4 regions of the Virgibacillus sp. DJP39 genome follow, and region 4 is predicted to be linked to each of the others. Evidence: riboswitches for the same ligand, from Rfam matches in the RefSeq annotation. Region 4 holds a riboswitch; each other region holds the start of a gene.
What was found. Region 4 has a riboswitch for cobalamin ahead of ACOI1D_RS15965 (ribonucleoside-diphosphate reductase subunit alpha). Riboswitches for the same ligand answer to the same signal wherever they lie in the genome.

Region 1: another riboswitch for cobalamin. It lies ahead of ACOI1D_RS01280 (acyl-CoA thioesterase); the one in region 4 lies ahead of ACOI1D_RS15965 (ribonucleoside-diphosphate reductase subunit alpha).
Region 2: another riboswitch for cobalamin. It lies ahead of ACOI1D_RS18090 (ABC transporter substrate-binding protein); the one in region 4 lies ahead of ACOI1D_RS15965 (ribonucleoside-diphosphate reductase subunit alpha).
Region 3: another riboswitch for cobalamin. It lies ahead of ACOI1D_RS03830 (DUF4430 domain-containing protein); the one in region 4 lies ahead of ACOI1D_RS15965 (ribonucleoside-diphosphate reductase subunit alpha).

What each region holds. Positions count from the first base shown of each region.
Region 1 is NZ_JBMERP010000002.1:67,190-71,409, forward strand. It holds gene ACOI1D_RS01275 (DAK2 domain-containing protein) at 1-1,428, shown strand, start outside; cobalamin riboswitch at 1,523-1,706, shown strand; gene ACOI1D_RS01280 (acyl-CoA thioesterase) at 1,840-2,310, shown strand; gene ACOI1D_RS01285 (NCS2 family permease) at 2,356-3,633, opposite strand; gene sdaAB (L-serine ammonia-lyase, iron-sulfur-dependent subunit beta) at 3,770-4,220, shown strand, end outside.
Region 2 is NZ_JBMERP010000081.1:6,485-10,704, reverse strand. It holds gene ACOI1D_RS18105 (hypothetical protein) at 1-40, shown strand, start outside; gene bioD (dethiobiotin synthase) at 330-1,034, opposite strand; gene ACOI1D_RS18095 (hypothetical protein) at 1,347-1,505, shown strand; adenosylcobalamin (AdoCbl) riboswitch at 2,087-2,209, shown strand; gene ACOI1D_RS18090 (ABC transporter substrate-binding protein) at 2,309-3,307, shown strand; gene ACOI1D_RS18085 (FecCD family ABC transporter permease) at 3,307-4,220, shown strand, end outside.
Region 3 is NZ_JBMERP010000006.1:7,025-11,244, reverse strand. It holds gene ACOI1D_RS03840 (response regulator transcription factor) at 1-553, shown strand, start outside; gene ACOI1D_RS03835 (ATP-binding protein) at 553-2,316, shown strand; cobalamin riboswitch at 2,368-2,548, shown strand; gene ACOI1D_RS03830 (DUF4430 domain-containing protein) at 2,816-3,253, shown strand; gene ACOI1D_RS03825 (ECF transporter S component) at 3,260-3,775, shown strand; gene ACOI1D_RS03820 (RNA polymerase sigma factor SigX) at 3,897-4,220, shown strand, end outside.
Region 4 is NZ_JBMERP010000061.1:5,333-9,552, forward strand. It holds gene ACOI1D_RS15965 (ribonucleoside-diphosphate reductase subunit alpha) at 41-2,278, opposite strand; cobalamin riboswitch at 2,483-2,684, opposite strand; gene ACOI1D_RS15970 (NAD(P)-dependent oxidoreductase) at 2,827-3,759, shown strand; gene ACOI1D_RS15975 (hypothetical protein) at 3,795-4,097, opposite strand; gene ACOI1D_RS15980 (class I SAM-dependent methyltransferase) at 4,100-4,220, opposite strand, start outside.

The DNA of each region.
Region 1 (4,220 bases), on a different contig from region 4:
GCCAGGGGCAATTCAGGTGTTATTTTATCCCAAATTTTTCGTGGTTTTGCAAAAGGAATAGATAAGAAAGAAAGCTTAACGACTAAAGATATAGCACATGCATTTGATATAGGTGTTGCTACGGCTTATAAAGCAGTAATGAAACCAGTAGAAGGAACAATCCTGACTGTTGCTAAAGATGCTGCAACAGCTGCGAATCAATCTGCAAAAACAGAAGAAGATGTAATCGCTTTAATGGAAGCAGTTCTAAAAGAAGCAAAAGCATCACTAAAGAGAACCCCTGATCTATTACCTGTTTTAAAAGAAGTTGGAGTAGTTGATTCTGGTGGACAAGGTCTAGTTACAATTTATGAAGGATTTCTATCAGCGCTAAAGGGGGAGGAACTTCCTGATGGTGTAACAACAGAAGTTCATATGGATGAAATGGTTAATGCACAGCACCATAAAATCGCCCAAGACTTCATGGATACAAGTGACATTGAATTTGGTTATTGCACTGAGTTCATGGTTAAATTTGAAGAAGACAAAACTAAAGCAAATCCATATGATGAAGATAACTTCCGCAACGAATTAAGCGAACTAGGTGATTCTTTATTAGTTGTTTCAGATGAAGATGTTATAAAAGTTCACGTTCACGTGGAATATCCTGGTGACGCCATGACGCTTGGTCAGCGTTACGGTAGCTTGATTAATATGAAAATAGAAAACATGCGCGAACAACACACAGCCTTAATTGGAGATGATCCTAAGCAAATAAAGTCTAAGGAAAAAGAACCTTTTGCCATTGTGACAGTTGCAATGGGTACAGGTTTAAAATCTTTGCTTAAGAGTTTAGGAGCCTCAGTTGTTATTGAGGGTGGGCAAACTATGAATCCAAGCACACAGGATATAACAAATGCAATTCTAGAAGCAAACGCAGAAAATGTACTTATTTTACCTAATAACAAAAATATCATAATGGCAGCGGAACAGGCAGCAGAGATAGCAGAGGTTAAAGCAGCTGTAGTTACTACCAAAACGATTCCACAAGGCATTAGTGCGATGCTCGCTTTTCATCCTGATTCTGATATTGAAAAAAATAAGGAAGCAATGCAGGATGCTGCCGGACAAGTCAAGACTGGACAAATTACGTATGCAGTTCGTGATACAAAGATAGATGGAATTACAATTGAAAATGGAAATTTTATGGGAATTGCAGACGGGAAAATAATCGCAACCCATCAAGATCAGGTTGAGACAGTTAAATTGCTGTTAAATGATATGATAACAGCAGAAGATGAAATCCTTACAATTCTTCAAGGAGAAGATGTAAGTGACCAAGAAGTAAGTGAATTGGTACATTATGTAGAGGCAACATATGAGGACATAGAAGTTGAAGTTCATAATGGAAATCAACCAATTTATTCGTATATTTTTTCAGTAGAATAAATTTAATATGATACGTTACTTAACAGGCAGAGGGTAAGCTCTATGCCTGTTTTTTGTTTTTGGATGCTTGCGTTTATAATCTGTTATAATAAATTGAATGAATATACTTTATGGTGACTTGAAAAAGTTGAAAAGGGAAGTTGGTGTGAATCCAACGCGGTCCCGCCACTGTTAATGAGTAGAATCTTTTGCTGACCACTGTTTCTGGGGAGAAATGGGAAGGGAAAAAGATTCAATTACTTATAAGCCAGGAGACCTGCCATAAGGAAGTACATTTTGTCCTACGGGAGATAGGGGGGTGTTTACGTACATAAACTTTCAAGGAAACAAGTTTATTAATGTAGCCATTTTAACATCTTCTTTTTGTAGAGGGTGTTTTTTTGTGTTTAATTTCAAAGAGGGGGGATTAACGTGGAAAATCTAGCTTTACCAACTTCAAAGACGATTCAGACTCGCTTGGTATTACCGCCTGATACAAATCATTTAAATACAATATTTGGAGGTAAGGTACTAGCATATATTGATGAAGTTGCAGCATTAACAGCAATGAAGCATTCAAATAGTGCAGTGGTTACCGCGTCCATAGATTCTGTTGATTTTCTTTCTTCTGCTAAAGTAGGTGATTCGTTAACAATTGAAGCATATGTGACCTATACCGGGATAAGCTCAATGGAGGTCTATGTTAAAGTAATAGCGCGTGACTTGATCAATAACAATGAAACATTAACAACCGAGTCATTCCTAACAATGGTTGCTGTTAATCAGGCTGGTAAACCAATTCCTGTACCAAGGGTTCTGCCACAAACGGATGAAGAAAAACAATTGTATGATACGGCTCCAGCAAGAAGAGAATACAGAAAGAACCGTTCATCACTGCGTTAATCTAGATCAAAAAAACGAGCCTGGTAGAATTACCAGGCTCGTTTTCTAATACCCTATAACCTTCATGAAAAAGTCAAACAGGAATAGGGAGGATATAATCATTAATGCAAAAGAAAGTTCTTTTTGCTTTCCAAGTGCTATTTTTACAATTGGATAAGCAATAAATCCGAATGCCATACCATCAGCAATGCTGTAGGTAAATGGAATCATAACTGCTATAAGAAATGCCGGTAATGCCTCTGATAAATCGTCTAAATAAATGTGACGAATATTTTGGGCCATTAATACACCTACAATTATTAAAATTGGACTTATGGCCGTATTTGGTATGACCGATATCCAAGGAATAATAAATATAGTTGCAAGAAACAGGAGGCTTGCAGTAATGGCTGCTCTTCCTGTTTTTCCATCTGAAGCTATTACTGCTGCATTTTCAGCCGCAGAGACAGTAGGTGACGTACCCAGGAACGCACATGCTAGAGAAGAAAAAGCAGTGACATGATATGCTTTTGTATAACTTTTTTCTCTTTTTAGCATATGAAGCTGTCCATGCAACAGTCCCATATTTTCGAAAATAAGAATCATAGCCAATGGGAAAATTGCTAGCCAAAAGGACAGTTCATCTATAGCAGAAAAAGACGGCATAAATACTAATTCAGATGGATTAACGTTGACTGGATCGCCCTTATTGGAATCCAGAATACCAAAAAAGTATGCCAGGACAGTTCCACTTATCATCGTAATCAGAAAGTTTGCAGGAATATTTTTAACAAATAAAAATATTGCCAGAAATAGTGTTAGTAAACTAACAATTACTGTCGGAGATGAAAAGTCTCCAATTGCTATAATGGTATGTTCACCACTAACAACAAGTCCACTTTTTTCCAGACCGATTAAAATCAAGAAAAATCCTAAACCAACTGTAATAGCGTGTTTAAGTGAACCTGGAATAGCTTCCTTTAATATTAATCCCAAACGACTAAAGGCCGTAATGACAAATATTAGGGATGCAACACATACAACTGCTAGCCCTTCCTGAAAACTTAGCCCTGCACCTTCTACAATAGAATATGCGAAAAGTGCATTTATTCCCATCCCAGGTATTAGAATTAACGGTAGCTTAGCATATAGTCCCATTACGATTGTTCCTACAAAGCTTGCTAAAATAGTTGCCATCATTCCGCTTTCTACCGAAATCCCAGCTTCACTTAGGATAGACCCATTGACGGCTACGATATATACTGTAGTAAGATAACCAATTAACCCTGCAATAATTTCCTTACGCCATGTTCCTTTGGATGTTGTGTTCTTGCTATAAGGCATGTAATCTCCTCATATTCTTTCTATCCCTCTCCCACCCGATTATAAAATTCATAATCCACAAATGATTATTATAAAGGTTTTTGGTATAATTGACAATAGAGCATTACGCACAAATAAAATTTAGGTGGTGGCAGTTATGAAATTTAATTCAGTATTCGATATTATTGGCCCAGTTATGATTGGGCCGTCAAGTTCACATACAGCCGGCGCAGCTAGGATTGGTAAGGCTGCACGTAATCTATTTGGCGAAGAGCCGAAATGGGCGAGGATTTATCTATATGAATCTTTTGCCAAAACTTATAAAGGGCACGGTACTGATTTTGCGTTAGTTGGTGGTTTACTAGGATTTGAGACAGATGATACAAGGATGAGCCAATCACTTGTAATTGCGAAAGAACATGGTATGGAGATAGAGTTCGTGGAGGAAAACATCGCTTCGGAACACCCAAACACTGCTAGATTAGTTATCGGAAATGAGAAAGATGAAATGGAACTTGTTGGGATTTCCATTGGTGGGGGGAAAGTTGAGATTACCGAGTTAAATGGTTTTGAATTGCGGTTATCTGGTAATCATCCTGCAATTTTAA
Region 2 (4,220 bases), on a different contig from region 4:
AAAAATCGCAATGAGGAAAGAAGAATTGAAAAGAGTATAGATAAATAAATGAATATTAAAGGACTTTTTAAACTTAAAATAGCCATATGTATTGTCAAAGTAAAAAGATATTAGAACAATCTTTTAAATAAAAAGTATTGCCAAGGAAGTTGAAGTATGGGGGATAAGGCATTTGCTTTTATCCTATCCTGCTATAACTAGGAAGGGTACTAGTTGCTATATGGAAACAGCCCAACATATAGATAAATCAATATTTCATATGTAGTTTGATTATTATACAGGGACTCTACAATAGGCGCTAGACTGTATTAAGCGCCTAGATAAATGGACTAATAGTATAGTTTATCTAAATCAATTCCTCCTATCAGTTCCTCCAATACTTCCTCTTCACCTATTCGAGCTTCCACATTTGCGATTTGAGGAACAATTCCAATGACTGGTATTCCTGTCATTTTCTCAATCATTGTTGGGTTATGTTTAACTCCTTCAGTTGGATTGTCTGGATAACCGTTTATTACGATCCCTTTTATGTTAAGACCTTTACTTTCAGCATAGTGAGCAGTTAATGCAGTAGCGTTTAGTGTCCCAACAGTAGCTTGAGTAACAATCACAATTGGTATGTTCAAATCTTTAATTAGCTCTGGTGTTCCATACTGCTCATCAATTAAAGGAACAGCTAGTCCACCTGCTCCTTCTACTAGTACTAAATCATGCATCTCTTGTAATACATGATAATTACTTTTAATTACCTGTGGATCAATAGGATCATCAGCTAACTGTGCAGCAAAATGAGGTGAAAAACGGGGTTCGTAAAGAAAAGAATTCAGCTGTTCATTATCTTTTGGGTTATAAACTTTCCGGTAAAGTTCTACATCAGGAGCCAACCATTCTTCACCTTCTGTAATTGCTCCACATTGTACTGGTTTATAGGGAACCGCATCTATTTTTCGTTTTCGAAATGCGTATGTAAGACACGTGGTAATAATGGTTTTACCAACATTAGAGCTGGTACCTGTAATAAAAATCCCAGACAAAAAATCACTCCTTACTTAGAATAGCAATAGTGTAGCATATTTGATTTATTAGGAGTAACTTTTTGTTTGAGTGAAAATAGTTCGTTTTACTCGGCTTGTTAAAACTTTGAAGAGTAAAAATAGTATGGGTCTTTTAATAGGTTTAAATTTTGTTCAATCTAGTCCTTCTTAATAAATATGAGGGCTGTATATTCATGGCTTCTGTTATTAAATTTTCCAATGTAAAACATTAGCATTCGGGGATTTAGCATAGGAAATCTATCTGCATAAGCCATCTTATTCCGTTCATAATAATCAAAAGGAGGCGATGGTATGCATGAAAAGGGTTTTGAAAAAAAAGAAAAAGAATACGGTCTAGCCCATCTGTCCGAGGAGCAAAGAGATCTCCTTGATAAAGTCGAAAAAACTACGGGGCTCATATTAGTAGCGTACGATAATAATCGGGATATGGACGGAGTACAAACAGAATGAAGTTAAAAACAGGCAGGACTATTATTGTATTATTACTTACTTAATCTTTAGTAAACGATTATACTAACTCTTAAAAGTATCGGGAAAGTAAATTGAATTAGTACTAGAGGTAGTAATTCCATTTGTCCAAAGGAATTATTTTACAAATTCTATTGTATATTTATTATTATAACTATACACGGTATTTTTTAGAAACCTAAGTTGCCTTTTTCTGTACAATTCACGAGAAAGGCAACTTAGGTTCTTTCTCTTGTCATACTATCCTATTTAACTGGTTCGAGTCTTTTTTTTAGATTGTAAATTTTCAAGGGCGCGAATGTTGATACTTTACCTAGAGCGTGAATTGGTAAGGCTAACACTTTCATTGATTTCACTCCCTCAGAAGTGAATTATGACAGTTAATATGAGTATGCCTAAAAATGAAATTAATAGGTTGATTTTACAAACAATTAAAGATATATTAATAGGGGTAAGATTTAAAATGCTTTAAAAATGGGAAAATGCATATTTTACCGTTTAAGATATACTGCACTTCTAGTTTTTTATCTTATTTTTTGTTTTGTCTCTAGTTTTACATAATTAAATGAATAAAGATAATGGATGATGGAATTTCGGTGGAAGTCCGAAGCTGTCCCGCAACTGTTAAAGCCAGATACATCCCCATTATTCTTTAGTCAATCCTTCGAGGTAAAAGGATGGCTATGGGATTTCTATGCCCATCCGCCCTCTGCCTTCCTGTCAGAGGCTTTTTTGCTTTACTAGGAATAAATCACATCAGGAAAAGAAAGGTATGGGTGGACAAATTGTTTAGAAAAATTATTGGTTTATTATTTGTATTAATGTTAGCAACGGTACTTGTAGGGTGTAACAACCAGGATGAAGTTAAGCAAGATTCGAATCAAGATCAGGTTAATGATACGGATACTGAGGTGAAAAAGGCTGAAGCAAAGGAAGAGGAAGAGCAAAGCTTAGTAACACAGTATCCACTAACAGTTACGGATGCTACTGGAAAAGAGGTTACTTTTGACTCAGAACCTACTAAACTAGTTTCCTTAATTCCAAGTGACACAGAGATTTTATTTGCAGTAGGGGCTGGAGAAGAGGTTTTAGCTGTTGATGATTATTCTAATTTCCCTGCTGAGGCGGCTGATTTGCCGAAGCTAGGAAGTACTTATTCTGGATTAAATGAAGAAGAACTTATTGCCTTACAGCCCGATGTTGTTTTTATTAATTCTGGTCTACAGGCACAAGTAGCTGAAGAGTTAAGAGCAAAAGGCTTTAAGGTCTTTGGTTCAAACCCACAGTCAATAAAAGAAGTAATGGAGGCTATCCAAGGAATTGGGGTAATTTTAAATAATCAAGAACAAGCGCAAAGCGTTGTCGATGATATGAAGGAAGATCTTGAAAACGTAAAAAGTAAGGTGGCTAACGTTGAGCCGAAAAAAGTGTACGCTGAATACTCGAAAGGCTGGTCTTTTGGGGCGGGGGAGTTCTCTAATGATCTTATTATTTTAGCTGGTGGAGAAAACATTTTTGCAGACATCGATGGTTGGTTTGAAGTGAATCCTGAAAAAGTCATTAAAAGAAACCCTGAAGTTATACTTTACACTTCTGGTGAAAAGGGTGCAACAGAAGATAGTAAAGAACAAATTTTATCAAGAGAGGGCTGGAATGTCATTGATGCCGTCAAAAATGAGCGGGTTGTTGGAATTGATTCAAGTAAAGCGAGCCGGGTCGGGCCACGAATTACCGAAAGTTTAATTGAAATCTTTGAATCAATTCATCCCGACTCAGCAGAATAATGAAAAAGAAATTAGTTCTATATGTAGGAGGGGCAACTCTGCTCCTTTTTTTTTCAATTATATTGAGCTTATCAATAGGGTCTTCTATGATTCCAATCACTGGGGTGTGGTCTACTCTGTTTGGCGGGGGTGATGAGGTAAGTCGGGCCATCATCCTCCAGGTTCGTTTACCAAGAATTGTCTTAGCAATTTTAGTAGGGTCCGCTTTGGCTGTTGCAGGAGCGGGCTTTCAAGGGGTGCTGAGAAATCCATTAGCAGACCCTTACATATTGGGTGTTTCTTCAGGTGCTTCGGTAGGTGCGGCTTTCATTATTTTGTTTAGCCTACAATCTACACTATTTGGTAAATATTCCATACCGATTGTGGCTTTTATAGCCGGGGTATTTACTTTGTTTTTCGTCATATTCATTGCGAAAAAAAGTGGTCAGATGAAAAAAGAAACGTTAATTTTATCAGGAGTAATTGTGCAAGCTTTTCTAGGCTCAATCATCTCATTGATGGTTTCCATGTCAGGGACAGTGTTAAACGAAATTATTTTCTGGATGATGGGGAGTTTGACTCTAAAAGGATGGGAATACTCGCAAATCATGGCACCTTATTTGCTAATTGGGATTGTTATTATACTATCACAAGGAAGAGCGTTAAATTTATTTACATTAGGTGAAAGGAGTGCCCTTCACTTAGGCGTTCAGGTAGAGAGGACGAAGATGATAGTTCTAGTAACTTCAACACTACTAACAGCCTCGGCCGTATCGGTATCGGGTGTGATAGGTTTTGTTGGGTTGGTCGTTCCACACTTGATCAGATTGATTGTCGGTCCTGATTACCGACTAATCCTCCCCCTTTCCATTTTTGGAGGCTCGATTTATGTACTTTGGGCGGATACAATTGCAAGAATGGCCTTAATGCCTAA
Region 3 (4,220 bases), on a different contig from region 4:
TATTATGATGCCGGGTATGGATGGAATAGAAGTGTGTCAGGAACTACGAAAAGAAAAGCAGACACCTGTAATTATGTTGACCGCAAAAGGTGAAGAAGCCAATCGCGTGCAGGGTTTTGAAGTAGGGACAGATGATTATATTGTCAAACCATTTAGTCCTAGAGAAGTTGTTCTGCGTGTAAAAGCTATACTTAGAAGATCCTCAAATACTAGTTTTAAGGATAAAGAAGGCGTGCCTAAAGATATGCTTGTATTTCCACATTTATCTATTAACCACGATGCACATCGTGTACTGGCGGATGATAAAGAAGTTAATTTAACACCGAAAGAGTATGAACTATTATGTTTTCTTGCAAAAGCACCTGACAAAGTATTTAATCGGGAGCACTTGCTTAAAGAAGTTTGGCAGTATGAATTCTTTGGTGATTTACGTACAGTTGATACACATGTCAAAAGGTTAAGAGAAAAACTAAATAATGTATCTAGCGAGGCATCAAAAATGATAGTAACCGTATGGGGCGTTGGATATAAGTTTGAAGTGGATGATGTGTAATGTTTTGGCGTAGTGTAGTGGGGAAACTAGCAGTGACTATTTTATTGCTAGTTTCTTTTGTACTATTTATTCTTACCATTTTTTTGTTAGAGTTTTTTGAAAACTTCCATATTGAAGAGGCGGAGGAAGATCTCCTGCAAACGGCAACAAAAGTTTCAATTATGGTCAACCAATACCATAGTGAAGATCTGATTCACGAAACAACAGATCGAGTAAAGGATGCTTCTAGTCGAGTTGCTATCATTTATAATGATGGAGAGGTATGGGTGTCTGGCAGCAACAATGAGGATTTGCCTGCTTTTAAGCTGGACTGGGTTGACAGTGATGAAAATTTGTCTCAAGTTATAGCAAGTGATCAAAGGGTGAAAAAACAAATAACTGTCCCCGATAGTAATAGTAAAATTATGATAGTTGGTACCCCTGTTGATAATGGTAATGGAGCGGTATATGTGTATCAATCGTTAGATGTGATTGATCAGACAAAAGCCGAAACTACTAAAATAATATTTCTTGCAGCTGGAATAGCAATTATTTTAACCACAGTTTTTGCTTTTTTCCTTTCAACCAGGATTACATCACCTTTAATAAAGATGCGTGAAGCTGCATTTGATCTAACTAGGGGTGAATTTAATACAAAGGTGCCAATACTCACACATGATGAAATTGGTGAGTTAGCAATGGCATTTAACAGGATGGGCCGACAGTTGAAATTTCACATAAATGCATTACGACAGGAAAAGGAACAGTTAGCCAGTATTGTCAGTTCTATGGCTGATGGGGTGATAACACTTAATCGAAATGGAGATATGATTGTTACTAACCCGCCAGCAAAACAATTTCTTGAAGGCTGGCATTTTGAGTACCAGGAACAAGTAAAAGAGTCACAGAATCAGCTGCCTGAAGAATTAAATATGATTTTAAAAAGTGTCATTAAAGATGAGGATCCCGCTATTCACGAAATTAGCCTGCAGGGGAGGAACTGGGTTATGATTATGACTCCTCTGTATGACCAGACATATGTACGCGGAGCAGTGGCTGTTATCCGGGATATGACTGAAGAAAGACGTTTAGATAAGCTTCGCAAGGATTTTATCGCAAATGTATCTCATGAATTAAGGACACCTATTTCCATGTTGCAGGGATATAGTGAAGCGATTGTTGACGATATAGCAGAGTCTAAAGAAGATAAAAATGAACTTGCGAAAATAATACATGAAGAATCATTACGAATGGGTCGGTTGGTTAATGAATTATTGGATCTGGCCAGAATGGAAGCTGGGCACATCCAGCTAAATATTGAAAAAGTTGATGTTTATCCATACATGAAGCGAATAATTAAAAAGTTCAAGGGAGTATCATTGGATAGAAAAATAGACTTGAGTTTAGAAACAACTATTACTGATTCGTTTATTTATATTGATTTAGATCGGATGGAACAAGTTTTTACAAACCTTATTGATAATGCAATCAGGCATACAAACGAAGGTGGTTTTGTTAAGGTCTCTGTAGAAGTGAAAGACGAAGCGTTATATGTATCAGTTGAAGATAGCGGTAGTGGTATCCCAGAAGAGGACATACCATTTGTTTTCGAACGCTTTTACAAGGCTGATAAGTCTAGAAAAAGAAATAGAAAACAGAAAGGAACTGGACTCGGGCTGTCTATAGCGAAAAATATCATAGAAGCTCATGAGGGAACAATTACTGTTAAAAGCAAACTTGATATTGGGACGGCATTTACCTTTAACATCCCTCAAATAAAATAATAATTGCTTAATGACCGATAGTTTGATAGGATTAAAAATGTACAATAATTGAATACAAATAGTGAAAATGGTGCTTGTGCTTAATAGGGAATCTAGTGTAAAGCTAGAACTGTCCTCGCAACTGTAAGTGATGTACGAAATAAGTGAAACCACTGTATGGAAAACATATGGGAAGGGCTTAAAGTAGGGTGATATCACAAGTCAGTAGACCTGCCTTTTTCTAATGTTTCAATGCTTCGAGGATAAAAGCGATTGAGATAACCGAATAGTGCCATGGATGTTTATGTAATGTTCGATTGTCTTATTAAGCTAACTCTTTTCGAAGAGTTAGCTTTTTTGGTAGTAAAAAAAGGATAAAACTTTCTTTCTACAAGTGCAACTAAGGCTTTCACCATTAAAGCTTGGCGTTAAGCCAAGTTTTCTAAATTCTATCATCTATGGATTTCCGGATTATCTAACGTCTTAATCTTCACAAATAAACTATTGGGGGTTTAAGAAGATGGGGAATTATAAGTTATTTCTAGTTTCATTGGTAATGGTAATCGGTTTATTAGGTGGATGTAACCAGGAATCTGGTGGAGAACAGTCAAGTCCATCCAATGAACAATCGCAAACGAGCGAAAGCAATACATCTGATAATGAACAAAAAGAAGAAATAGTTACAATTTCCATTACAAAGAAAAAAGGTGAAGAAACGGTTACCGAAAAAGAAATTGCTATAGAAGAAGGAGCCATTCTTTACGATGTTATGAAGGAAAATTTTGAAATTGAAGATGATGCTGGATACATCACGTCCATAGAAGGAATTAAGGCTAACGAAAGTGAACAAATGGCGTGGATGTTTACTGTAAATGGTGAAATGGCAAGCGTAGGAGCTAAGGAGCTTGAATTATCACTTGGCGATACCGTTAACTTTGATCTGCAATCTTGGGAATGACTATGAATGAATACGTATAAATTAACCTTATTAGCGTTGTTGGCCGCTCTGGCTGTAGTTGGTAGGTTTGCATTTACCTTTATTCCCAATGTTCAGCCCGTAACAGCAATCATTATTATATGTGGTTTGTTTTTAGGTCCTTTAGCAGCGATGACGCTAGCAGTATTGACTACGTTTCTAACAAATATGATTTTGGGTATGGGGATATGGACTGTATGGCAAATTGTTGCATGGTCTTTAATAGGATTGTTTAGTGGGATAATTGGCAGGTACAGAAAAAAACATTCAATTATTTCACTGACTATATTCGCTGTATTTTGTGGTTATTTGTATGGATTAGTTCTTTCATTAACCACCTATACCATTGCAGGCGAATTTCTTCCCTATTACTTGGCTGGCCTACCTTTTGATACAGCGCATGCAATTGGTAATGGAGTATTTATGGTTATGTTGTATCCCATTATTTCTTTCTTTTTTAAAAAATACGCAAAAGACCGATTTTATATTCATAATACCAACTAAATAAGTTGGTATTTTTTTTTGTTCCATTTTAGTATAAACTTTTAATAGAATAAAAAAATCGAATGTAATTGTGTAACATTTTGGTTCAGGTACACGACTAATTCGGTGATTGGAGAATACGATGAAAGATATTTTTGAGGGTTTATACGATAAATATCATAATGAATTGTATAAGTTTGTTTTTTATATGGTTAAAGACAAACAATTAACAGAGGATCTTGTTCAGGAGGTTTACATTAAAGTATTAAAATCCTATAAAAATTTCAGAGGTGAAAGTAGCGAGAAGACATGGTTATTTTCTATTGCCAGACATATAACAATAGATTATTTTCGTGCGCAAAAAAGAAAAAGAAACAAAGTCTATGAATTTATTGATTGGACTGAAAAAGATTCATCACTTCCAGATGAACTGCCATTGCCTGAAGAAATAGCAATTCAAAATGAA
Region 4 (4,220 bases):
TTCTCCTCCTTAATGTGTGCTCCGTATGATGATTCCATACTTAACTTGAACATGATTCACATTCGTCGATTTCCGATGATGTTGACCGTAAATAATAGGTTGTTTTAAAACCTGATTTCCATGCTTGTAAATGAATCTCCAACAGCTCGCGGGCTTGTACTCCATTTGGCACATAAATATTAAATGAGATTCCCTGATCAATATGTTTTTGCCTTGCAGCGTTTTGCCTGACACTCCATCTTTGATCAAGTAAATAGGCAGATTTATAATACCAGGTTGTTTCCGCATTTAGATCAGGTGCTGTTACTGGAATTTTAAAGTCCTTTTTCTCCTCTGAGTAAAACTTCCTGAAAATCGGGTCAATGCTTGCAGAACTTCCAGCAATCAAAGAAGTTGAGGAATTTGGCGCGACAGCCATTAAATAACTGTTTCGAATGCCATGTTCTTTGGTTTCCTGTTTTAGTTGATCCCAATCCAAGTCAGAAGTTTTATCATCCATATATCCTTTTCGTTCAAAATACTTTCCTGTTTGCCATTCCGAACCTTCATATAATGGGTATGCACCTTTCTCCTTGGCAAGATTAACACTTGCCTGAATCGTTAAATAGGCGATGGTTTCATATAAACTATCTGCGTATCTAACCGCTTCATTGCTTTCCCATTTCACTCGTTTAAGCGCTAATAAATGATGCCACCCAAACGTTCCAAGTCCTATAGCACGATAACGTTTGTTCGTATAATCCGCTTGTGGAACCGGTATGTTATTTAAATCAATAACATTATCCAGCATCCGCACTTGAATTGGGATAAGTTCTTCCAGTACCTCGTTGGTTACAGCTCGTCCTAAATTAATCGAAGAAAGATTGCATACAACGAAATCACCAGGTTCTTTTGTAATCAGGATTTTTCCGTCTTTTGTTTCCTGGCCCAGAAATTTTGTTGGACTTTGGTTTTGCATAATCTCCGTGCACAGGTTGCTGCAATAAATCATACCTGTATGTTTGTTTACATTTTGACGATTAACTTCATCACGGTAAAATAAAAATGGACCTCCTGTTTCGAGTTGACCTTTCATTATAATTTTCATAATATCAATTGCAGGTACCTTTTCTTTAGACAAGTTTGGGTTAGCAAGACACGCTTCATATTTATCACGAAAAGATCCTCTGCCTTTTTCTTCATCATAATAATCTTCCAGTGAATATCCCATTACAGTTCGCACTTCATGGGGATCAAATAAATACCAATCTTCCCGTGCTTCAACCTTTTTCATAAATAAATCAGGTAACGTAACACCGGTGAATAAATCATGGGTCCTAAATCGCTCATCACCATTGTTTAGTTTTGCATCAAGGAATGTATGTATGTCCTTATGCCAAACATCTAAGTACACACAAATAGCGCCTTTTCGTTGTCCCAGCTGGTCGACACTGACAGCAGTATTATTTAGTTGTTTCATCCAGGGCATTACACCTGAAGAAGCGCCTTTAAAACCTTTTATCATACTTCCACTCGAGCGGATCTTCCCTAAGTAAACACCTATTCCCCCACCATTTTTTGATAAGTTTGCAATATCGGTGTTGCTGTCATAAATACTTTGCAGGCTGTCATCCAGCGTATCAATGAAACAGCTGGATAACTGCCCATAGCTTTTTCCAGCATTAGCGAGTGTTGGTGTTGCAACGGTCATATATAAATTACTCATTGCCCAATAGGCATCCTCCACTAACTTTAACCGTCTATTTTTGGGCTCGTCCTGCATAAGCGTCATAGCAATTATCATAAACCGCTCCTGTGGAAGTTCAAAGATTTGTTTGGAGTAGTCCTTTGCCAAGTAACGATCCGCTAATGTCTTTAAACCGATAAATGTAAAAAGCTGATCACGCTCTGGGCAAATAACGTTACCTAGATAGTCCATGTCCTCTTTTGAATAGGTATGTAATAATGCTTCGTTGTAGATACCAATAGTTGTTACCTCATTAATCAGCTCGTAAAGCGACCCATATTTATCTTGATAGTTATAGTTGCGGTTACTTGCCGCTTGTTTGTATAACCACTCGGAATAAATGGCAGATGCAGCATATGTCCACTCAGGATTCTCTTCATCTATATTGGCTAGTGCCTCAAGTGTAAGATGGTTTACCCAATCTTCGTCTGATAGCGTTGGCTTTACATCACTTCTTTTTTCTAAAAAGGCTTGAATTGGTAGTGCAGAAAATGACTCTCTTAACTTTTCCTCCGTATAATACTTCCAACTGGTTAACGTTGCATTTTGCATGGCTAAACAACTCCTTTTTTTATATTAGAAAACTTGGCTTATCGCCTGGCCTTTATGGCCACTTAGTTGCACTTATGCAGTGAGAAAGGATTTATACTTTTTTTACTGCGCACAAAAAAACCGTTCACGCTAAGGGCCATGAACGGTTAAAACGACAGAAATAGGTTCTCCATCATTTCGTATTCTTTGGCCCCGAAGAATTGAAACTTATTACAAGCTTTGGCAGGTCTCCTGACTTATGTGTTAATCTACTTGAGTACCTTCCCGTATTATTGCTGTTAAGCAAAACAATACAGTGGTTATTAGACTCGTTCGTCCACATTCACAGTTGCGGGGACAGTTCCGGTTTCACACCAGATTCCCTATTAAGGCCATTAAACTGGCCACCAACGCTTGTAGGTTATAACTATATATAGTGTTTGTCTTTTAAATATAAACAATATATTGTGTTTAAAGGCTATCATACGTTGTTCATGAAAGCAATACCATATTTTTTAGAATTGGTGAAAGACTTGATTGCAGTAAGGAAATTCTTTTTGATTTCCTTACTGTTAAAAAAGGATACCGGTACGAAATGTCGAACTAAATTAAGTAAGAGAACAGGAGGTTTTAATATGGAAAACAAAAACATCGGAATAATTGGTATAGGCGTAATGGGAAAGAGTATGGCGAAAAACTTGTTAGATGCAGGTTATTCAGTCCAATTATTTACCCGTACCAAAAGCAAAGCACAATCACTCTTGGAATTAGGTGCCATATGGAAGGATTCTGTTTCAGAAGTAGTAAAGAATGCTGATGTAGTCATTACAATGGTCGGATACCCAGACGATGTGGAAGCTGTATACTTTGGTGAAAATGGAATTTTAGAAAATGCTAAAAGAAATGCGTATGTTGTGGATATGACTACTTCTAAACCTATAATTGCAGAAAAAATATTTAAAGAAGCTAGTGAAAGAGGTTTGTTTGCACTGGATGCACCTGTTTCAGGCGGGGATATTGGAGCGAAAAATGGAACACTATCCATTATGGTTGGTGGTCAACTTAAAGCATATGAACAGCTTAAACCAATTTTCGAAGTAATGGGTGGAACCATCATTCATCAGGGGCCGGCTGGATCTGGTCAGCATACCAAGCTTTGTAATCAAATAACAATTGCATCTAACATGGTTGGTGTTTGTGAATCGATTACCTATGCAAAAAAAGCTGGCCTTAATCCGGAAAGAGTACTGGAAAGCATAACTACAGGTGCGGCTGGGAGCTTTTCACTTTCAAACCTTGCACCTAGAATGATTAAGCATGACTTTGCACCTGGTTTTTATGTAAAACATTTTATAAAGGATATGACGATTGCCCTTGAGTCAGCAAAAGATATGGGTTTATTAACACCCGGATTAGCACTTTCCCTGGAGCTCTATACAGAACTGGCAGAACAGGGAGAGCAGGAGAGTGGAACCCAGGCGTTGATTAAACTTTTCAGCTAGTTTTACATTTGTTGCCATACCAATAAGCCTAAATCTCACTTTCGCTTGTCAATTTGTTCTTGTACAATAAATGCCAAGTCATTATTACCAAAAAGCTGTAATACATTAAGTACTGTTGAGTCAGGGATTTCTTCTGACTCTTCTTTTGTTACTGTTAACTCTAAAGCCTCTTTTAATGCGCTGTTTTTCATTTGCGACGGATATGCCTGTTCATATAAAACCTTTGGCTCAAGGTCATTGTTTATACACCACTGTGCATAAATAAGGATCATCATTTTTTCATCGTTTTGATAACTTTCAATTACTCTTTTTTCCATCTCTTTTTGATCGTAGTCCATTATCATTCCCCTTCTTTCTTTAGCATAAATATCCATGAAAACGTTAGTGCCTGCTTTAAATCATCAGGAAGTCCTTCATAATTCTGTGGTTTTACGCCATCCCGGTAAACACCAAATCCATCA